Regions from separate parts of the Roseibium sp. RKSG952 genome, predicted to be linked through region 1. Evidence: riboswitches for the same ligand, from Rfam matches in the RefSeq annotation. Region 1 holds a riboswitch; each other region holds the start of a gene.
The links. A riboswitch is a leader RNA that binds a small molecule or an ion and turns the genes downstream of it on or off. The one in region 1 is predicted to bind cobalamin.
Positions count from the first base shown of each region.

Region 2: linked by a shared signal. The riboswitch ahead of E1297_RS15010 (hypothetical protein) and the one ahead of E1297_RS45790 (ferredoxin) in region 1 are both predicted to bind cobalamin.
Region 3: linked by a shared signal. The riboswitch ahead of E1297_RS40785 (DUF1636 domain-containing protein) and the one ahead of E1297_RS45790 (ferredoxin) in region 1 are both predicted to bind cobalamin.

Region 1 covers NZ_SMMF01000962.1:354,902-362,403, forward strand. Annotated here, with positions in the region: gene nrdE (class 1b ribonucleoside-diphosphate reductase subunit alpha) at 1-1,367, opposite strand, end outside; gene nrdI (class Ib ribonucleoside-diphosphate reductase assembly flavoprotein NrdI) at 1,349-1,762, opposite strand; gene nrdH (glutaredoxin-like protein NrdH) at 1,778-1,999, opposite strand; cobalamin riboswitch at 2,081-2,273, opposite strand; cobalamin riboswitch at 2,399-2,605, shown strand; gene E1297_RS45790 (ferredoxin) at 2,693-3,412, shown strand; gene E1297_RS45795 (ABC transporter substrate-binding protein) at 3,399-4,331, shown strand; gene E1297_RS45800 (iron ABC transporter permease) at 4,332-5,339, shown strand; gene E1297_RS45805 (ABC transporter ATP-binding protein) at 5,329-6,084, shown strand; gene E1297_RS45810 (TetR family transcriptional regulator C-terminal domain-containing protein) at 6,361-7,002, opposite strand; gene E1297_RS45815 (ABC transporter permease) at 7,264-7,502, shown strand, end outside.
Region 2 covers NZ_SMMF01000892.1:27,259-34,760, forward strand. Annotated here, with positions in the region: gene E1297_RS14990 (iron ABC transporter permease) at 1-443, opposite strand, end outside; gene E1297_RS14995 (ABC transporter substrate-binding protein) at 543-1,478, opposite strand; gene E1297_RS15000 (ABC transporter ATP-binding protein) at 1,499-2,272, opposite strand; gene E1297_RS15005 (DUF1636 domain-containing protein) at 2,269-2,673, opposite strand; gene E1297_RS15010 (hypothetical protein) at 2,683-2,976, opposite strand; cobalamin riboswitch at 3,097-3,309, opposite strand; gene E1297_RS15015 (ABC transporter substrate-binding protein) at 3,370-4,332, opposite strand; gene E1297_RS15020 (delta-class carbonic anhydrase) at 4,570-5,439, opposite strand; gene E1297_RS15025 (S9 family peptidase) at 5,773-7,502, shown strand, end outside.
Region 3 covers NZ_SMMF01000959.1:157,716-165,217, forward strand. Annotated here, with positions in the region: gene E1297_RS40770 (alkyl/aryl-sulfatase) at 1-1,632, shown strand, start outside; gene E1297_RS40775 (hypothetical protein) at 1,847-2,068, shown strand; gene E1297_RS40780 (hypothetical protein) at 2,065-2,568, shown strand; cobalamin riboswitch at 2,628-2,835, shown strand; gene E1297_RS40785 (DUF1636 domain-containing protein) at 3,076-3,432, shown strand; gene E1297_RS40790 (ABC transporter ATP-binding protein) at 3,429-4,205, shown strand; gene E1297_RS40795 (ABC transporter substrate-binding protein) at 4,218-5,168, shown strand; gene E1297_RS40800 (iron ABC transporter permease) at 5,170-6,180, shown strand; gene E1297_RS40805 (LysR family transcriptional regulator) at 6,262-7,164, opposite strand; gene E1297_RS40810 (tyrosine-protein phosphatase) at 7,269-7,502, shown strand, end outside.

The DNA of each region.
Region 1 (7,502 bases):
TTGCCCCGACGCACCGACGGCACCGAGTCGATTGCCGACATTTCGGACACCGCCGTCAGTGCGCGGATCGCAGCGCCTACAGTGCGGCCCAGATCACCGCCATCCATCGTTTTGGCAATGTTCAGCGAGCCGAGGTTGCAGGAGATATCCGTCCCCAGATGGGAATAGCTGAGGTCATCGTTGAATTCGGACGCTTCATTGACCTGCAAAATCTCGGAACACAGGTTCGACATGTTGATCCTGCCCGCGATGGGGTTCATCCGGTTCACCGTGTCTTCGAACATCACGTATGGATAACCGGATTCGAACTGAATCTCGGCAATGGTCTGGAAGAATTCCCGCGCATTGACCTTGGATTTGCGGATGCGCTTGTCATCGACCATCTCGTTGTACTTTTCGGTCACCGAGATTTCCGAGAACGGGACACCGTAGACCTTCTCGACGTCATGGGGCGAGAACAGGTACATATCGGCGTTCTTCTTCGCCAACTCGAAAGTGATGTCAGGGATCACCACGCCAAGGCTCAGCGTCTTGATGCGGATTTTCTCATCCGCGTTTTCGCGCTTGGTGTCGAGGAAGCGCATGATGTCCGGGTGATGCGCGTTCAGGTAGACAGCCCCAGCGCCCTGACGCGCGCCCAGCTGGTTGGCGTAGGAGAAACTATCTTCCAGAAGTTTCATCACCGGTATTACGCCCGAGGACTGGTTTTCAATGCCCTTAATCGGCGCGCCATGTTCGCGAATGTTTGTCAGCAGCAGCGCAACACCTCCGCCGCGCTTGGACAGTTGCAGGGCCGAGTTGATGCCGCGACCGATGCTCTCCATGTTGTCCTCAAGCCGCAGCAGGAAGCATGAAATCAGCTCACCACGTGAGGCTTTGCCTGTGTTCAGGAAAGTCGGTGTGGCAGGTTGGAAGCGGCCTTCGAGGATCTCTTCCATGAAGGACATGGCCAGCGCCTCGTCCCCGCGCGCCAGCGCCAGAGCGGTCATGACGACGCGGTCTTCGTAGCGTTCAAGATAGCGCTGCCCATCTCGGGTTTTCAGCGTGTACGAAGTGTAATACTTGAACGCGCCCAGAAAGGTCGGGAAACGGAACTTCTTGGCATAAGCCGCATCCCAGATCTTGCGCATGAAGTTCTTGGAATACTGGTCCAGCACGGCCTCTTCGTAATAGCCTTCGGACACCAGGTATCCCAGCTTTTCATCCAACGAATGGAAGAACACGGTGTTCTGGTTCACGTGCTGAAGGAAGTATTGCCGAGCGGCCATGCGGTCAGCGTCAAAGCGGATATTCCCCTCACCATCATAGAGGTTCAGCATCGCGTTCAGCGCGTGATAGTCCTGCTCGTTTACGCTGCTGTCGAGCATTGGTGTCTCCCTAGTTTTTCAAGCCCGGTGCGGACACGGGCGATGTCTGTCTCTGTGCCTGCCAGCTCGAACGAATACAGCAGCGGCACGTTGCATTTCTGGGCGATGATGCGACCGGACAGGGCGTAGGTCGCACCAAAATTACGGTTGCCTGTGCCGATCACCCCGATGATCCCGGCGCGGCGGGCCGGGTCGTTCAAAAAGCGGATCACTTGTTTCGGAACCGCCCCGCGTCCTTCGCCGTCGGCATAGGTCGGGCAGATCAGAACATAAGGATCTTCAGGGTCCGGCAGCGGGTCCATCCCAGTTGGAATGCGGAAAGAGGTCAGGCCCAGCCGCGAGATAAAGCGGTGGGTGTTTCCGGATTTCGATGAGAAATAGACCAGCGCCGGGATCGGCGCAGTCATAGATCAAACCAATTGGGCGATCATGTCCGGGCGGAAGCCCGACCAGTGGTCACTGCCGGCCACAACGACTGGTGCCTGGCGATAGCCCAGCTCGGTCACATGGGTCATGGCGCTGTCGTCCTGCGTCAGGTCCACGACATCATAATTGATGCCTTTTGCATCCAGCGCTCGGGTGGTCGCGGTGCATTGTACGCAGGCGGGTTTGGAATATACGGTAATGCTCATTTGTCCTCTGTCCTTTTAATCAAAGCCGAGGACGCCATGGGCAAACAAGCCCGCCAAACGCCCCCGAACCCTCCGTTCGTGGTTATCATTCGAGCTTGCGGCAGGTCTCCTGGCTCGCGGATCATCGTTCGATCTGGCCTTCCCAAAAGCGTACTTTCAGTGGCGTGTTCAGCCGAACTTTCCGCTTACAGTTGCGGGGGCAGCGCCGGATTCGAACCGGTTTCCCTCTTAGCTCTCGACAGGAATCGAAAGAACCGAAGCAACACTATATTGGGTTTCACCAGGGCAAGTTGTCAATATATAGAGTGAAGTGTGGCGAACTTCTTTGTCCGCTCGTGCAGGTTCTGGCAAAATACCAGCGATCAGCCAGCACGTACTCTTGTCGAATCAACTTTGCTTGTGTTTTTTCGCCGTGATGGTTCCTTGAGGTGATTGCCGCAAGGATAAAAGGGAATTCGGTGCGGACGTTTATCCAAATCCGAAACTGCCCCCGCAACTGTAAGCGGTGAGCAACCCGTCAGAGCCACTGGATCGCCCAAGATCCGGGAAGGGACGGCAAGCTTTGATCCGCAAGTCAGGAGACCTGCCATCATCTGGATGTAACCAACCGGGCGGAGGGCCCGAGGAGGATGAGATGATGGATATCTTCGGGCCAGTGCATTGTGCCGAGCTGCCTCCTGTTTCGGGGCAGAGATGGACGCATTTATTTATTTGATTTCGGCAAATTACGTCAGCCAATCCCGGTTCCGCCACCTTGCAAACGCTCTGATTGAGGCCGCGCATACAGAAGCCCGCGCTGTCAGGTTGGAGGCATCCGGTGATGGGCTTTGGCATGCTTTAGATGATCTCACGGAGCAGGGAGCCAAGCGCATCGAGTTGCGTCCAATTGGCTTGCCGTTTTCCCAGAGCCTCGAAAACTGGTTGCCAAATGCGGCAGCAAGCTGGTTGCACAGGCGGACAGAAAACGCACCCGAGCTGTTCTTCGCCAAACCGCTGCAAATGGATTCAGACGTCATTCGGACTGCCGCAAATGCAGATGTTTTGCTGAAACCGATTAGGCCGAAACCTTCCGGTGAGCTCGGCAAAGGGTGGGACAGCCCTCCTGCCTTTCGCCACCATCTACTCGTCTGTGCAGGCCCGCGATGTCACCTGAAAGACGCCCCCAATCTGGTGGATGCGCTTAAAAAAGAACTCGGCCATGCGGGCAAAAGTTCTGAATGTCTGGTGACCACAACCGGCTGCCTGTTTCCCTGCAATGCCGGGCCAGTGATCGTCCACTATCCACACGGCGATTGGTATCGCGTGGAGAGCCTGGACGACATTCGGACCTTTGTTTCTCAGGCGCTGGGCGCCGGAACCACTCCTCGATCACTGCTTATTCATCAAACAGGAGATACACATGAACCTGCTTAAATTCTTCGTGCCGCTTGGATTTGTCGCGGCTACAGCCCAGGCCGATCCGGTCACCGTACAAAGCTGCGGGATCGATTACACCTTCGACAAGGCGCCAACGCGGGCGATTACCCTGAACCAGCAAGCGACCGAAGTGATGCTGGCGCTTGGGCTTGAAGGTTCGATGGTTGGTACCGCTTATCTGGACGATGAAATGCCAGCCCAGTGGAAAGCGGCGTTTGAGTCCGTCCCGGTCCTGGCCGAGAAATACCCGGCCGCAGAGGTAGTGCTGGCCAATGAGCCGGATTTTCTGTTCGCGGGTTTTGGGTCCGCATTTTCCGAAGACAACCTTGGATCAGCGCAGAAATGGCATGATCTGGCAATCGGTACCTACCTGGTTGACGCATCCTGCAAGGAAGCGCATCCGAAGGATGTACCTTTGACCATCGAGCCGATCCTGAACGACATCGAAAAGATCGGGCAGATTTTTGATGTTGAAGATCGCGCGGGCAAGCTGATCGCTGAGACCCGTGCGCGTATCGAGGCGGTTCAGACTGACCCGGAAGGGGCTGGCCGTACGGCGTTTATCTACGACAGTGGCGATGAGACACCTTACTCGATCGGTTGCTGCGGAGGGCCTGCTTTGGTCGCAAGAACCGCCGGGCTGAAAAGCATCAGTGACGATGTCGAAGGCACATGGGTTGATCTGGCATGGGAACGCGTGGTCGAGGCAGACCCCGATGTGATCCTGTTGATCGAAGCGAGCTGGTCTTCGGCGGGCGAAAAGCGTGCCTATATGGAAAGCGATCCGGTCTTGTCCGAATTGACCGCTGTTAAAGAGGGTCGGTTCGTCACTGTTCCGTTCTCTGAAACCCTTCTCGGGATGCGTTTTGCCGATGGTGTTGAGAACCTGAACGCCAAACTGGCGGAACTCGAGTAAATGCAATCCCGGTTCCTGGTCCTGTTTCCCACGGCTATGGTCGTAATGGTGCTTGTCGCCATTGCGGGCATTCTGTGGGGGACAGCCGACATAAGCTGGTCGGATCGTGTAGCCATTCTGATGCGCAATGAGGATGCCCCGCGGGGGCTGTCCCTGATTGTGTGGCAGTGGCGCATCCCGCGCGTATTGGCAGTTGGACTGATCGGGGCCGGGCTCGCCCTTGCTGGCGCTTTGATGCAAACGGCCCTGCGCAACCCGATGGCAGACCCCTATCTGATGGGTCTGTCATCCGGTGCTTCTGCGGCAGCGGTCGCGGCGATCATCTGGTTGCCGTCCGAAGTGACCGAAACCGTCGGTGTCCCCCTGATCGCGTTTTCAGGTGCAGCTCTGGCGTTTCTGATGACGCTTGGACTGTCTCAGCAACGTGGGCGTCAGCTTGATCCGCTAATTGTTATTCTGGCGGGCGTTGCAGTCTCGTTGATGTTCCAGTCGGTGACGGCCTTTTTCCTCTATATTGGGGATCCACATGTTACCCGTAACGCCCTGGGCTGGCTCATGGGTACGGCGGCAGGCACAGAGTGGCGAGAGTTGCCCTTGCTTGCGCTGGCACTTGTGATGATTGCTGGCGGGTTCCTGATGCGCGCGAATGCTCTGGACGCGACCTTGTTGGGGGAAGAGCGCGCTCAGGCGCTGGGGATCCGCACAGGGCGCCTGCGCGTCATGATATTCGTGGCAACGGTTGTGCTGACCGGTTTGGCGGTTTCCGTCGCCGGTATCGTCGGCTTTATCGGCCTGATTGTGCCGCATATGGCACGGCTGCTGGTAGGTGCGCGGCACAAGGTTTTACTACCCCTGTCGATGGTGCTGGGGGCGATTGTTTTGATTGCTGTCGACCTTCTATGTAGAACCCTGCTGGCGCCCGAGGAACTGCCGCTTGGTGTGCTCTTGGCCCTGTTTGCGGCACCGCCTTTCATCCTGATACTGAGAGGGTTGCGCCGTGCAGTCTAATCCCGCACTCGATATCCGCAACCTGTCGGTTGACGTCGGTGGCAAGCCATATGTTCAAGGCGTTTCTCTGGCCGCCCCCAAAGGCGAGGTGCATTGCTTGCTTGGTCCTAACGGGGCGGGTAAGACCACTGTTCTTCGTACGATCTACCGCGCTGAGCGCCCTGCAGCAGGTGAAATCGCTGCAGATGGTCGCGATATTGAAGACTATGCCTATCACGAATGGGCGCGGAAATGCGGTGCGTTGGTGCAAAGCTCTGGTTTGCTGGCCGGGTTGACCCCATCGGATATCGTTGAAATTGGTCTGTCTGCTCTTGGCCTGGACGGAGTTGAGCTGGTATTGCGAAGAGATGAAGCACTTAAGCTGGTGGGGCTAATCCAAAAGCGGAATCAGCCTGCCGATCGCCTGTCAGGCGGAGAACTTCAGCGGTGTTACTTTGCTCAGTTGCTGGCCTGTGACCCGGAAATCTACATTCTGGATGAGCCGACCAACCATCTCGATCTTCATTACCAATTGGTGCTGTTGAACGAGGTTAAACGGCGGGGCCGGACGGTTCTTATGACCCTGCATGATCTGAATTTAGTGGCACGATATTGCGATCATGTACATTTGATGAGCAGAGGACGGATCGTCGATCATGGAAAACCGGCGGATGTCCTGTCACGCCAGAACCTGATGGAGCATTTTCTGGTCGACGCACATCTCAACATGCAGTCTTTGGTGATCAATGGTCCGGTGATGAGGTAGTTGTTAGTTTGCTCATCATTGAAGCAGATCAGGTTGGATCAGAAAGGTCCCGATTTTGATATGAAGGTTTATCTCGATGAGAGGTGGGGCAGCGGAGCGTGAAACACAAACTGCTTCATCGGGATCGGAACGAGACCGGCTCGGCGTGACGAAAAAGTCGCGCATTGTTGTCGGTTCAAATGAACTTCTTGCGCCCCTACGATGCTGTCATCGTGTTGATTTAAAGATGGAGATTATCCACTTCCTAAGCGCCTGTTAGGAAACTGGTCCCAAATCTCATTCAATTAACAGGGCACCGCTTAGGTCAAAGTGTTTCGGGAACATTGCCCGCAGAAATCGAAAAACAATTCTCATTGCCTCGGTGCGATCAAATGAATCCGGGTGGAGCAGATAATCGGTCCACATGCCTTCCAACATGGCGAGTGTGCCGTGGGTTGCATCCCGTGCAACCTGATTGGCATGTTCGATGTCGGCTTCTTTCGCAATTCGCGCGAATGCATTGAAGACCAGGTTCCGAAGCTTTGCATCGCGTGTATCTGAAAAGGCTGCTATCGCTGCTCTGTTTCGGGCTTCCCCGCGAAATGCGTACCAAATTGAAACGTTCTTTTTGTTGAGGATGGCTTCACTTAAGTCTCCTCTGACAATCATCTCAATGTGTTCCTGGCCAGTTTGTCCGGTAGTTTCCAGCAGGGCATATATACCGTTGTAATACTGCTCGGACGAGTGCCGGGCAGCCTCGTCAACAAGGTTATCCTTGCCGCCAAAATGTAGGTGGATCATGCCACGAGATAGTTCAGCGCGTTGAATAATTTCGCTGACCGACGTCTCGGAGATTCCTTTTTCCGCAACTGAGTCGAGCACGGCCTCGATAAGAGTAAGGCGATTTCGTTCGCGTATCTGTTGGCGTTTTCCAGTCATTTCTTCCGGTGGTCTTGTTTGTTTTCAGCCTCTTGCAGCGCGTTCTAGCGTCTCTTGGCAGTTTGGCCAGTGCCGCTTGTGAAAATATCAGTTGACACAGCTTGCCTGAAAATTCCAGATTTAAATGGACGATTGTCCATTTTGTGATCGAGATCACCGCGCCACCGAAAGTTAAGTCAGCAGGGAAGCATGGCTGGAGTCATAAGAAGTGAGACGGGCAAAGGCCTTGCCCTAAGCGCGCCTGCGACGCTTTACGTCGGCTTGCTGGTTGCCGTCCCTCTTTGCATTCTGGTTGCCTATAGTTTTTGGACTCAAAACTACGTCGAAATTGATCGCACGCTGACCTGGGCGAATTATCAGGAAGCATTTACCGATCCGCTGGTACGCCATCTGATGATCCGTTCAATAGTCATTGCGGGTGCTGTGACGCTTGCAACGGTTTGTTTGGCGTATCCTATCGCCTATTTCATAGCGTTCAGGACGCAGAAGAAAACGCTGTG
Region 2 (7,502 bases), on a different contig from region 1:
AGCCGGTCGGCGCTGGTGGCCGCCGCAAAGCGCGTGACTGCCAGCACCAGCAGGGTCGCAATCAAGGACCCTGCAAAAGCCATCAGCGGCGCGGTGAGCAGGCCGAGGAACAGGCCGGTGTGAAGCAGCGCCAGAATCGCACCAAAGGCACCGCCGGAAGAAATCCCCAACAGATGCGGGTCGGCCAGCGGATTGCGTGTGACCGACTGGAGCGCGGCCCCGACGACGGCCAGTCCTGCCCCAACGAGGGCTGCCAGAATCACTCTTGGGAACCGGATATCCCAGACGATAGCCTCCCGCCCCTGCGACCAGTCGGCTTCGATCAGCCCGGGTACCATCTTGTTGACGGCAATGCCGAACACGGTGCCGGCCGGGACCGGAACCGCCCCGATGCCAACACCGATCACCATGGACAGGATCAGAAGACCACCTCCGCAAAGCATGGCGGCTCCGAACCCCCAGGCGCGTTTTCCGGCGCGAGGCCGGTCCCCGGAAGCACCTTCAACGGTGGCGGCGGCGTCTTCAATCCTGTCCGTCATGCCTTATTCGCCCCAGAAACCGTTTGCGAGTTTCCGGACCGCCTTGATATTGCGCGGCCCAGGCGTCGCCTCGACATATTCAAGGACGACGAAGCGGTCGTTCCGGACCGCATCAATGCCGTTCAGCGCCGGATTGGACTTCATGAACGCGATCTTCTCGTCGGCCGTGACCTCACCATAATTGACAATCACCACGGCTTCCGGATTGCGGTCAACCACCGTTTCCCAATCGACCCGCGCCCAGCTCTTGTCGAAATCATCAAGCACGTTAACGCCGCCAGCCGCCTCGATCAGGGCTGTCGGCATGGCGTAGCGGCCTGCCGTGAAGGGCCGGTCCTCGCCACTGTCATAAACAAAGACGCGCAAGGGCGCGTCCCCCTTGGCAAGACCTTCGGCGAATTCCGCAAGATCGGCCTTGTAGCCTGCAACAAGCGCTTCAGCCCGGTCCTCGACCCCGAATATCTTTCCAAGGTTGATGAGGTCATTGTACATGTCATCCATGGAGACCTTCGGCTTCTCACCGAGATGGATGCAGGATTCGGTCAGCTCATAGACGTTAATGCCGAACGGCTTGAGGGTTTCCGGCGTCACTTCGCCGCCCACCTTCATGCCATAGTTCCAGCCTGCGAAGTAAAAATCCGCATCCGCGCCGATCAGCACTTCCCTTGTCGGATAATCCGCCGACAGCTCGGGCAGCCGATCCACACCACTGCGCATATTCTCATCAAGCTTGTGCCAGCCGGAAATGCCGGTGTAGCCCACCATGCGATCAGCCAGTCCCAGCACAAGCATCATCTCGGTCAGGTTGACGTCATTGGAGACAGCCGCCTTGGGCGGCTCGTCGAAGGTGACGGAGCGGTTACAGCTTTCGACCGTGGTCTGCGCGAATGCGCTGCCCGATAAAAGCGAAATGCCAAGCGTCAGGGCGATGCGGTTCATAGGGTTTCCTCCTGAGGTTTTTACAAGTGAAAGGTAAAATGCCGGTCGCCGCTCGGCTCCAGCCTCTGGACCTGCGTGCTGACGGAAAAGGCGGCTGCCACCCGGTCCGGGGTCAAAACGGTTTCAGGCGCCCCGAAGGCAAGCGCCTTGCCCCTGGCCAGCACCAGAACGTCATCGCAGAGGCCTGCAGCCATGTTCAGGTCATGCAGACTGGTGACGATGGTGATCGGCAAGCCGCGCAAGAGCGCCATGATCTCAAGCTGATGCCGGATGTCGAGATGGTTGGTCGGCTCGTCGAGAATAAGCAGGCGCGGTTCTTGGCAAAGCGCACGAGCGACCATCACCCGCTGGCGTTCCCCCCCCGACAAGGTACCGAAGGCGCGGGCCTGCAGCGGCCACAGATCCATGCGGATCAGCGCCGCCTCCACGATCTCGCTGTCCCGCGCCCCGCCACGCGCAAAACCCCGCCCGTGGGGGATCCGGCCAAGGGCTGCAATCTCGCGCACGCTTAACGAAAAATCGGCCGCCTGTTCCTGAAGCACGGCGGCGATCTTGCAGGCCGCCGCCCGGGCGCTCAAGCGCCAGATATCATCGCCATCGACAAGAACCCGGCCGGTCCTCGGCTTGTGGAGCCGGTAAAGCAGCCTGAGCAGGGTGGACTTGCCAGCGCCATTGGCTCCGACCACCCCCAGAATACGGCCGGGCGTCAGCTCGAACGAGACCGGATGCAGCAGGACACTCTGCCGGTCCGGCCCCCACGAAGCGCCGTCGACAGCAAGGGCCGCACCGGTCAAGACACGTTCACCTTGCTGGATTCGCTGGCGATCATCGCGGCAGGTATGCGGGCCAGCGTGGTGCGGCGCAACTTCCCCGGACGGGTCGGTGACGAACACCATCCGTCTTCCAGACCCCGGTATTGGGCGGCAAAGGCGACCAGATCGTCGATATCCTCGTCCGGATCGATGTCACCGAACAGATACGTGGCCTTGCCGCTCGCCCGGTAGGCCACCGTGCAGGGCCGTGAACACCCGGCCATGCAGGCTATCCCGGACACCTCGAAGGACGCGCCGGTGAGCGGCGCCGCAACAGCCAAGGCGTCCTGCAACTTTTTCATCAGTTCGAAACCGGGACGGCAGTCGCTGCCCTGGTGACGGCACGTCGTGCAGACGAAAATCCTGTGGGTGTCTTCAGCCATTGCTTCGCCTCACGCTCCTGCCCCGCCGGGTCCGTCTGCACCCTTGTTCACGCCGTCATAGTTTTCCGGCGCAATGCCTTGCGATCTCTTCAGCGCCGAATGAGCGGCTGCCCTTGCGGGCACCGCCGCCCCCGTCATGCCATCGGGGTTTGTGTTTTGTAATGTTATTACATTACAATTGTCAAAGCCTGCAATGGGCTCCGTCGCGCCATTGTGAAGCATCGCCCGCGCGGCGCGGTCGCTCAGACTGGCGGCAAAGTCAGCCGCATTCAGAAGAGGAAGTGGTTCGGTCGTCCGGGACATATCGCCCTCCGCGATTGCGCGAGGTGCGGACAAGGACGGTCAGACCGGATTTTGGCGAGGCAGAAAGCCTGCAGGAACAAATCATGTCATCAGCCTTCTCCGGGACACCCCGCCCGGGTTGCGTTTCAGATCGTCCATGGCAGGTCTCCTGACTTGCGGGTCACTGCTTGCCTGAACCTTCCCGGGGCTTACCGGTGGCGTTTTCAGGGTCGCTCGCCGCTCACAGTTGCGGGGGCAGTCACGGATTTGGCGCCTGATAGCTACACCTCACCATGTTCCCTTTTCATTCCGATCCAAAGCATGGACCCGGAAACCATGAACACCTCTTTCCTAGAGCGTGGCAGACTTGCGGTCAATGCGATCAGGCGGCAGGGTTAGGTTCTCAACCGACTTCTAATGTGGGACTACGGCTTCATCTTGAATGATCCTGGCCGCTTCCGCCCACACATCGATGTCTTTAAACACATCCGGGTAGAGATAATGTGCTGCCTGTAACAGAACGACCTGACGTGCAATCGGCCCATTGGCCTCAACCCAGTGATCGCTAACGTAATGCACGCGGTCATTTTTCACCGCGAAGAGCAATTGCCAGGCGGGGCTGGTTTCGTACATGCTTCCAGCACCGTAGTCGTATACAAAAATGACATCCGGGTTCTTGTCGAGAAGCGTCTCAAGCCCGACTTCCATGCCGAATTTGCCGCCCGGCGACATCGGGCCCATGACATTCTCACCGCCGATGGCAGAAAGAATCCCGGCAGTCGTGTTTTCGGTATGAAATGCAAAGGGAGATTTTCCGCCCCACATCACCACAAAACTCGGGTGCGTGTCCTTGGGCGCTTTTTCGGCAACATCTGCCAAAAGCGCTCGAAAATCGGCATTCAACTTCCGCCCACGCTCCGGCTTCCCAAGAATTTCCGACAATTCCGCCGTATCGTCAAAGCTGCTTTCCAGAAGCACCTGATCATAGGCCAGGTAGGAGGCGATCGACTGCAGCTGTTCGGCATTTGCCTCGGTGTGGCGGCGGATGGCAACAATCAGGTCCGGTGCGGCCTCGGACAACACTTCGAGATTCGGCTTTGCGCGCTGGCCGAGCTGTACCATGTCAGCTGTTTTGCCGAGAAGAAAATCGGGATGCCGGTTCGCAACCATATAACTTGTCGCGACCGGCTGAATGCCTAGCGCCAGCGCGACATCGGTTGCGAAATAGGAGAGGCTGGCAAGGCGTTTCGGCGCATCAGGCACTTCAACCTCGACACCACGGTCATCAATGATCGAACGGCTACCGGCCTCCGTCTGCGGCCCAAGCAGAAGAGCACCGCCAACAAATGCGGCCGCAAAAACAATCCCTGATTTCATGTCTGACCGACCCTTGGCCCAAATCACTCAAGCTCCATTTATGCGTCAGCAACTGCACCCGCTGAAAGTTTGCCTTGCAAAACTCCACAAGTTTCTAATTTTCATATATTATAATTATTTACATGCTTTCTTTCGCGCAGGCCTTGCATAGCCTCATGACGACCTGCGGGCATCTAGTCACAACACTTCACAGATCCGGGACAGCCGAGCTGCCCCGGAGTCGAAGCGGATTTTGCACTATTGTTCAATCGGTGACAGCAAGGCCGGATTGACCACCAGATTGCGAACGCCATGCGCCCCATGTTCCTCAAACGGATTGTCTTTTAACCAAGAGTCGACCGAGGAAATATTAACCTTGATTACCTTCGGTCGGACCGACCAGCTGACTTGAAATGGAGAGGCTTCCTCATTGTATACCGGGCCGGTGGTCGAGCCGATGTAATTCACCGGTTTACCCGCACCGGTTGGCAGGTTGATTGCCTGATGATAGCCGTTCGCCTCGCCTACCATGTTCAATTCGGTGAAATCGGCTGCAGTTTCATCATTTACAAGAACGAACACAAATGCCTCTACCCGCAACTGCGGATTTACCGTTACGTCATCCATGCAGGCATTCAAGGTGGGGCCGGGGGCGACTGCTGCTGTTGAATACACATAGTGGGCTTCAATCGTGTCTCCCGGCTTCAAATCACCATGCGGACCGCCCCCCACCTGAACACCAAGAGGCCGCAACTCTTCCTGCGTCAGCTGACCCGAATAGAGATACCCGGTCCCGTTTCCCTCGCCATCGCCGTTGCCAGCATAGTTCGTGAACTCCCCGCCCTTGTGTTCCGCCCCCTCATGGAAATGAATGTTACAGAGATTCATTCGGGTACGATCCGGAGCAGTTGCAAACACGATCGGATTGGCCCCCTCGTTGCTGTCGATGTCACGCGGCGCTTGCGGACCAAAACCCGCTCCTTCCGAAGTCTCCGCCAAGGCCGCCCGCTGCGCGTCAATCACACTGTCAGGCACAGGCTCCAGGATTTCAGCCCGGACCGGCGTCGCGGCACTAAATGTAATGATGGTGATAGCAGCAGCTGCTGCAAGTATCTTCTGTTGACGCATCAATTTACTCAACTTTATCGACCCGTTAATTCGCTCTCCCACCAATGAGAATTTTACATATTTCAAGTCACGCAGTCCCGAAGTTCCCACAACTTGATTATTAATTATCGTAAAGACTTAACCCAGGAATTCGCCTTACACACACTGGAACTGGACACACATCTATCAATCTAAAAGCGCGCCCCTGGGTATCCGTCATCTCTCGGAAACTTTTCAGATACGAAACCGGCTCCCCAGCCACATCGGTCAGGGATTGCAAAAAAGCGGCGCAGTTCGCATCCTGATCCGGTCTTCCCCCTTGCCCTTGAGCGCCAAAAAACCTAACTCGATCCCATGAAAACACGCCCCTCCCCTCCGCGCGCAGATGCGCGGCCCGTCACCCTGAAAACCCACGGCATCGCCCGCACCGACAGCTATTCCTGGCTGAGGGCGGACAATTGGCAAGACGTCATGCGCGACCCGGACGTGCTCGACGCAGACATCCGTACCTATCTGGAGGCGGAAAACGCCTATCAGGAGGCGGTGATGGCCCCGACGCGGGAGCTGCAGGACCAGCTCTTTGCCGAGATGCGCGGGCGGATCAAGGAAGACGACAGCTCCGTCCCCTCCCCCGACGGGCCATATGCTTACGGGCTCAAATATGTCACCGGCGGCCAGCATCCGCTGTTCACCCGCACACCGCGCGAGGGCGGAGACGAGACCATCCTGCTTGACGGCGACAAGGAAGCGGACGGCAAGGCCTATTTCAAATTCGGCGGCGCGAGCCACTCCCCCGACCACAAGCTGCTGGCCTGGGCCCATGACGACAAGGGCTCGGAATATTACACCCTTCAGATCCGCGATCTTGAGACAGGCAAGGATCTCGACACACGGATCGAGGACACCGGTGGCGGCGGAGTATTTTCCGAAGACAGCAAGCATGTGTTTTATGTCCGCCTCGACGCCAATCACCGTCCGTCAAAGCTGTTCCGCCACGAGATCGGCACCGATCCGGAAACCGACGTCCTGATCTATGAAGAAAAGGATCCGGGTTTCTTCATGGGCGTCGGCAAGACCCAGTCCGGCGACACCATCCTGATCGACATCCACGACCACGAGACCTCGGAAGTCTGGATGATCCCGGCACATCAGCCGCTGGAACATCCCGTTCTGATCGCCCCGCGCGACAAGGGCGTGGAATACTCTGTCGAGGACAATGGCGACACGCTCTACATCCTGACAAACGCGGGCCAGGCCGAAGACTTCAAGATCGTCACCGCACCGAAGGCAACGCCCGGCCGGGAGTTCTGGCAGGAGTACATTGCCCATGAATCCGGGCGGCTGATCCTGTCGCACACGGTTTACAAGACCTTCATGGTCCGGCTCGAACGCGAAGGCGGCCTGCCGCGCATCGTTGTGCGCCGTCTGGCCGACAATCTCGAACATAGCGTCGCCTTTGACGAGGAAGCCTATTCGCTCGGCCTCGGCGGCGGCTATGAATTCGACACGGTCACGATCCGCTTTTCCTATTCCTCCATGACGACGCCGGCGCAGACATTCGACTATAATGTCGACACCCGCGAACGGGTCTTGCGCAAGGAACAGGAAGTCCCGTCCGGCCACGTGGCTGCCGACTATGTCACCCGCCGCCTGCAGGCCCCTGCCGCCGACGGTGAGACGGTGCCCGTGTCGCTGTTTTACCACAAGGACACGCCGCTTGACGGCTCCGCGCCCTGCCTGCTTTACGGCTATGGCTCCTACGGCATCTCGATCCCGGCAAGCTTCAACACCAACGCCCTGTCACTTGCCGACCGGGGCTTTGTCTATGCCATTGCCCACATCCGGGGCGGCAAGGACAAGGGCTTCCGCTGGTACAAGGGCGGCCGGCGCGAAAAAAAGAAGAACACCTTCACCGACTTCATCGCCGCAGCCGACCATCTGGTTTCGGAGACATTCACCTCATATGACCGGATCGTCGCCCAGGGCGGATCGGCGGGCGGCATGCTGATGGGCGCGATTGCCAATCTGGCGCCGGAAAAATTCACCGGCATGATCGCCGAAGTGCCGTTTGTCGACGTGCTCAA
Region 3 (7,502 bases), on a different contig from region 1:
ACTGGCTGGATCATCTTTGATCCGCTGGCTTCGAAAGAGACAGCTGCAGCAGCGCTGAAACTGCTGAACGACACGGTCGGCGAACTTCCCGTTAAGGCCGTAGTCTATTCACACTCGCATGCTGACCACTATGGCGGCGTCCGTGGTGTCATCAATGACGAAGACGTTGCAAATGGTGTAGAGGTCATCGCGCCAGCTGGCTTCATGGAACATGCGGTGTCCGAAAACGTCTATGCAGGCAACGTGATGAACCGCCGCCTGTTCTTCCAATATGGCGTGCTGCTGCCGCGTAACCCCTATGGTCACGTGGATCAGTCGATCGGTAAGAACATCTCGGCCGGGACCACCGGCCTGATCGAGCCAACCCGCTATGTCTCGGACGATTATGAAGAGATCACCATTGATGGTGTCCGCATGATCTTCCAGAATACCCCCGGCACCGAAGCCCCTGCCGAGATGAACACTTATTTCCCCGACCTCAAGGCCTTCTGGGCGGCGGAAAACATCACCGGCACAATCCACAATATCTACACCCTGCGCGGTGCACTGGTCCGCGATGCGCTGAGCTGGTCTAAGCACATCAACGATGCGTTGTACGAGTTCGGCCAGGAGGCAGAGGTGATGTTTGCTTCTCACTCCTGGCCACGGTTCGGCAATGACCGCATTCAGGAAGTGATGCGGGCGCAGCGCGATACCTATGCCAACCTCAACAACGGCGTTCTGAACCTCGCCAACAAAGGCGTCACCATCAATGAGGTGCACAATGTCTATGAGGTGCCGGAAAGTCTGCAGCAGCAATGGGCGGCGCGCAGCTATCACGGTTCGGTCGAGCATAACAGCCGTGCGGTTATCAACCGATATCTGGGGTATTGGGATGCTAACCCGACCACGCTGACACCGCTTTCGCCTGAAGACAGCGCACCATTGTTTGTCGAGATGATGGGCGGTGCCGAACCGATCATGGCGAAAGGGCAAGAACTGGTCGATGCCGGCAAGTATTTGGAGGCGACCGAGATCCTCAACAAACTGGTTTATGCCGAACCGCAGAACCAGGCTGCCAAGGACCTGCTGGCCGACGCATTCGAGCAGATCGGGTACCAGAAGGAAAGCCCGTCGGTCCGCAACTCATTCCTGGGCGCGGCCTATGAACTGCGCAACGGTATCCCGCAGGGCGCCACCATCGAAACCACCGGTCCGGATACGATCAAAGCGATGCAAACCACCATGTGGCTGGATTTTCTCGGCATCCGCGTCAACAGCGAAAAAGCGGCAGACATGGAATTCACCATCAACCTGTCGATTCCGGATCGTGATGAACACATCGTGGTAGAAATGAGCAACGCCACCCTGACCCATATCGTTGATCAGACTGCGGAAAACGCCGACCTGTCGATCAGCCTGAACCGCGCTGATCTGGAAAAGGTCATGACCGGCGAACGTAAGCTGACCGACATGCTGGCAGATGGAACCGCCAAATCTGAAGGCGATACCGAGATCGTGGCACAACTGGCCTCGACACTCGATCAGTTCGATCTTGGCTTCGAGCTGATGCCGGGCACCGGCGCGAAGGATCTTACCCCTGAGGCAAACGACTTTGCCCAGCCTGCGCTCGCGAATTCCAACGGCGGCTGATAACCCCATCAGTTAGCTGACCCAGGTTCGCAGGGTTGGCTTTCGCCTTGGAAGGCGGGTTTTCCCGCCGGAAGACGGGCCGTCGCAACCGGTCCGTCTTTTCCTTATTGCTTTTTCCGACTATTTTTGTCAGTTAAGCACCGACCTAGTCAGATTCTCTGGATTCACGCCCGGTCACCGCCCTGCCCGACGCTGACCAAGAGACAACCATATAATGACAAAATCGCTTGCTGACCTGCTGGCCATGGATGCTGTTGCCAGCCGACATGGATGTGCATTGAAACCGAAACTCCTCGAGGCCATCGAAGCCGACCTCCGGTTCCCTGCACATGCCACCGCACCCCGCCCACAAACAGAACTGACCGCAGATGAGCTGCCAGAAAACGTGCTCAGCCTATCGGCGCATTCCCCAAATTCTGAAAGGAAGCGCGCATGAGCTTTTCAGTCTATGGATCAAATGGCGACAGACCAGCTGCGGGCAGACCCGAATTCGATGATTTTGAGCTGGGACTGTTGCCCGTCATGCGGCACTTCATCCTCAGTTTTGCCGATCCCGATACGCAATCGTGGCAACACGCCTATTCCACGGCCATCGAACGCTGGGGCGTTGATCAGGGCCTGAACATCGCGCATCTGGTCTATAAGATCGTCAAGGTCACATTGCATTGCCGCCCGGCGGGGCTGGCATTCAATGACCCGCTTTGCCTTGAACAGCGTGGGTCGCTGACATGCGATGAGCTTGCGCTGATGAAGATGCTGCACCACATGCGGCGCGACAACACGCCCGAAGCGCGCGATGCCGTCAACCTTGTTACAGGCGGCTATCCAGATGCCCATCTGATTCAGGCTGGTCTGACGCTTGCCAATCGCTTTCCGACCGGTACCGACCGACGCGGCGACACATCCCGTCGGCCAATGCTTCGGGTCGTGAAGTAAAAACCTATCCCTGCGTTGACCAAGCCTTCAGCTGGCGCTTGACAACGCTATCGACACCAGACTAGCTGAAACGAGATGGTTCCCGACGGTTTGCCCGAGGGATGAAAATGGGAATACGGTGCGGTGCGTTCTGCGTACCAATGCCGTGACTGCCCCCGCAACTGTAGGCGGAGAGCGAAGCCAAAAGACCACTGGCCCAAAGGCCGGGAAGGTTGGCCAAGCATCGACCCGCAAGTCAGGAGACCTGCCATCAGATGTTCAACCAACCCGGGGCGGGGCGTCCTGGAAGGAGGCTTTGATGGCACGTAATCTGCGTGTGTACATAAACGGCACCTTCTGTCCGCACTTGGCAACAAGTGGAGCGGACCATGCCGGAAGCAACTGAACCCTTCGCTTTGTATTTTCAGAACCGGCAGTGGCACAGCATCGCAAATCCGAGCTGCAATGAATTAACTGTTACGTTATTACATTGCATATCATCCGGATTGTCAGTAAGTGGAGCGCGCAATGCCAGAAAACTCTGATCATTTCCTGTTGATTTGCGAGACTTGTCAGGGCTCGGACATTGCCGATGCGCTTCGAACGGCGATTGCGGACAAGCTTCCGTCCTGCTTCGCAATCCGAGGGGTTTCCTGCATGGCTGGCTGTTCACATCCTACGACTGTTGGCTTTCAGGCTGCGGACAAAGCGCAATACCTGTTCGGTCGCATTAGTTCAGCGCAGGACATTGAAGCGCTGGCCGCGTTTGCCTGGCAATATCAGGACAGTGCTGACGGCTGGACCAATGCTACGGACAGACCCCCTGCCCTTTACACCAAAACCTTGTCGCGCATGCCGCGCATCTTGTCTGGAGGTCAGGCATGACATTTCTGGTTGCCGAAAATCTCGAGTACTATGCATTGAACGGTGATGTTCTGCTGCAGGGTGTGTCCTTTGATCTGGACGAGGGATCAGTACTGGCCATCGCAGGCCCGAACGGCGCGGGCAAAACCACCCTGCTGAACTTGCTATGTGGTGTCGAAACCATCGCGCTTGGGGATGTACTGATACGCGGTCAAAGCCTGCGATCGCTATCCCCTCAGGACCGTGCCCGGACCATCGCTGTAGTAAGCCAGCAGGAACTGCCCGATGGACGGTTACGACTAAGAGACTACGTTGCCTTGGGGCAGATTCCCATCAAAGGCGACCGATCTGTAGATGAACATAAACAGGCATTGGACAGGATATTTGACCTGACCGAGCTGCATCATCTGGCAGGCAAGCAGATGTCGACCCTATCGGGAGGCGAGCGTCAGCGCGCGCATATTGCGCGCGCTCTAGCCCAAAACCCATCCCTGCTGTTTCTGGACGAACCCACCAACCATCTGGATCCCGACGCCAAGGGGCGCATGCTGTCGCTGGTCGCCGATCTGGGCATCACCGTGGTCATGATCGTCCATGACCTGGTCATGATACCGGAATTCGCCACCCATGTTGCGTTGATGAAATCTACCCGCCTGACGGGTTTTGGACCAGTCAGCAACATTCTGACGCCACAGCGCGTGCGCGAAACCTTTGGCGTCGAATACCTGTGTTTTCAACACGAAGACCGGGTGATCCCCGCGCTCGACATCCGAAAAACCAAGCTTACAAACTGACAGGAGCTTTCCATGAACCTGAAACTCTGGCCCGTGGCGTTGATCACCGGCCTCGCCACCAGTGCGGCCGCACATGAGGTCACCGTAGACAATTGCGGCGAACCGCTTGTTTTTGACTCAACGCCCGAACGGTTGGTCGTGCACGACATGAACATGACTGACATGGCCTTTGCGCTTGGCCTGCAGGACAAGATCGTTGGTCTGACCGGCATCACCGGTTGGTACAAGACCAGCCCGGAATTCGATACGCTGCGCGGTGACATCCCCGAACTGGCGCCGAAATACCCCACCGTCGAAAATCTAGTAGCGGTAGAACCCGATCTGTTCTTTGCCGGGTGGTACTATGGCATGAAGCCCGGCGGCGAAGTCACTCCGGACACGCTGGCCCCCTTTGGTATCAAGACCATGGTCCTGACCGAAAGCTGCGTGCATCTGAACAAGGACCGCCCCGAAGCCAGCATGGACCTGTTGTTCGATGACGTTCTGCGTCTGGGCAAAGTTATGCATGTAGAGGACAAGGCCGAAGCTTTGGTCGATGGCTGGAAAGGCCAGTTGTCCGCCATTGAAGCCAAAACCGCAGATCTGGCGAAACCCCGCGTCTTCCTGCTGGATGGTCCGGCTGATGCGCCTTTTACCGCGGGCAAGTTCGCAATCCCTGACGCGATGATCACTGCCGCTGGTGGCGAAAACGTAACCCATGATCTGGACACCAGCTGGGGCCGCACCTCGTGGGAGGCAGTCGCCGCCACGAACCCTGAATTCCTGGTTCTGCTGGACTACCAGACCGGCAACGGCGCTGCGGATACCTTCAAATTCCTGCAGGAGCACCCCGTGATGTCCCAGACCGACGCAGTCAAGAATGAACGCTGGATCGGTCTGCGCTACGAAGAGTTGACACCAGGACCGGCAAACATCGAAGCGATCGAGAAAATGGCGCGCGAAATGCACGCCGAGATCAACTGATATGGGCCCGTTAGGCCGGACAACACTGCTGGGGGCGGCCGTTCTGGTCGCCCTTTTGCTGGTGTCGACAATCTATGGCACCACGCCGATCCCTGTTGCGGACGTCCTGACCGCCATTTCGCTTGGCACTGGCATCAGCGAAGGCGACATGTCCCCGCTGCATCGGATCGTGTTCGACCTGCGTTTACCACGCGCTCTTTTTGCCGCGGTGATCGGCGCGGGTCTTGGTGTGGTCGGGGTCGTGCTTCAGACCACCACTCGAAACGATCTTGCCGACCCGTTTCTGTTCGGCCTTTCCTCTGGCGCTGCCGCGGGTGCAGTTCTGGTCATCACCGTCACTGGTGATGTTCTGGGCATCTGGACCCTGCCGCTTGCAGCCTTTTGCGGTGGTCTCATCGCATCCGGGGTTGTTCTGGCTTTGGTGCAGAGCTTACGCACAAGTGCACCGGAAAAACTGATCCTTGCCGGGCTTTCGGTCTCATTCCTGTTCTCGGCAATTACCAACTATCTGATCTTTGCCGGCGACAACCGTGCTGCTCATTCCGTGATATTCTGGATGCTGGGCGGGCTTGGACTGGCGCGGTGGGAAACCTTCCCTCTTGTTCTTGCAGGGCTTGGCCTGATCCTAGCCTATGCACTCTATCGCAGCCGATGGCTGGATGCGCTGCTGACCGGAGACTTCACCGCTTCGACTCTGGGCATACCTGTCAAAGGACTGCGATACAGACTGTTCTTTGCAGCAGCCTTGGCGACGGCAGCGTTTGTATCTGTGGCGGGCGTGATCGGGTTCGTCGGCCTTATGGTCCCGCACATTGCACGCGGTATTGCCGGGCCACTTCACAAGAACCTGTTGATAACGGCAGCGCTTGTAGGAGCGGTGCTGCTGACCCTCTCGGACATCCTGTCCAGGCTTCTGCTGGCACCACAGGAACTGCCCGTGGGTATCGTGACAACATCGATCGGGTCGCTTTTTGTGTTCATTTACCTGTTCAGATCAGGAAGGCGTGGCTGACCGGTTAAACCGGTCACATGGGATGATTGGTGACCAGCGGGTGTTCTCTTGCAGACCGCCTGCTGAGTCGGGGGGTCTCAGCTATCTTCTTCCAACCTGATGATCACCTATCCAGGCGCGCTGATCCCAACTGCTGATCTGTTCAATTGCCCATCTCATGACAGGACCATCCACCGAAGGATTTGAGGTCAGAAAATCAACGGTTTTCAGGATCGCATTCTGCGCAAACGCATAGTCAATCACCTTTAGTTCGCCATCCAGCACATCACGCTCGACCGTAGTAACCGGGAGCTCGGCCCAGCCGAGACCATCGCTCACCAACTGCTTGCGAATATCCGGATTTACGGACACCCAGACATCCGGGCTGAAGTGTCGTTTGCTTGACGATGGCAGCCCTTCCACGATCTGCCGGTAACAGGCCAAATCACTTCGGCTGACACGTTTCTTAGCTGCCAGAGGGTGATCAGCACGACAAACCGGAACAATCCTTTGAAACCCGATGCCGCGGCTTTGATAATGTCGTTCCCCTTCCGGTGCCTGAGTTACAAATGCGCCATTGGCCTCGCCACTCTCGAACGCATTCAGGATCATGTCCCTTGGTCGCTGTTCGATGCTCAACTCGATCACGGGAAAGGTCTCGGACAGTTCCCCAATTAAGCTTCTGACCCGTTCGACCAGCAACCCATCCTCGACATAAAGTGAAAAACTAGGCTCCATCGCACCGTTCAACGCTTCTGCCTGACCACGCAGGGCGTCAACGCTTTCCAGCACTGTTCTGGCATGTCGCAGCACCGAGATGCCCTGCTCGGTCAAAACCGGCCGATAGCCTTCTCGATCAAAGAGCGGCAGATTCAGGTCAATTTCGAGATTTGAGATCGTCGTGCTGATAACGGACTGAGCCTTGCCCAGATTACGTGCTGCGGCAGAGAATGAGCCACAGTCGGCAGCAGCAACAAACGCACGAAGCTGATCGATATCAGACATTGAAAACACCATCAGGAATTACGATAGAGTTTAACTTTCTATATCACATATCAGTCTGGTTAAAGGGCGCGGAAAGAATCAGCTTTGCTGTGAGGACAACACAAATGAGAACGCTCCCTCTTCTGGTCATGGGTGCAGGAACACTGAGCCTGCTTACCCTCGGGCACATGGCCGCTGCACAATCGCCGGCATGTCAGACTTCGCTGGATATTGATGTTCCGGCCGAGTGCGAGACCATCCCCGTGACCCACCCCGTTGATGGGCTCGGAAATTTTCGGCAGCTGACCACATCCGACAACGGGATCAAACCAAATCTGCTGTTTCGTTCGGATCAACTA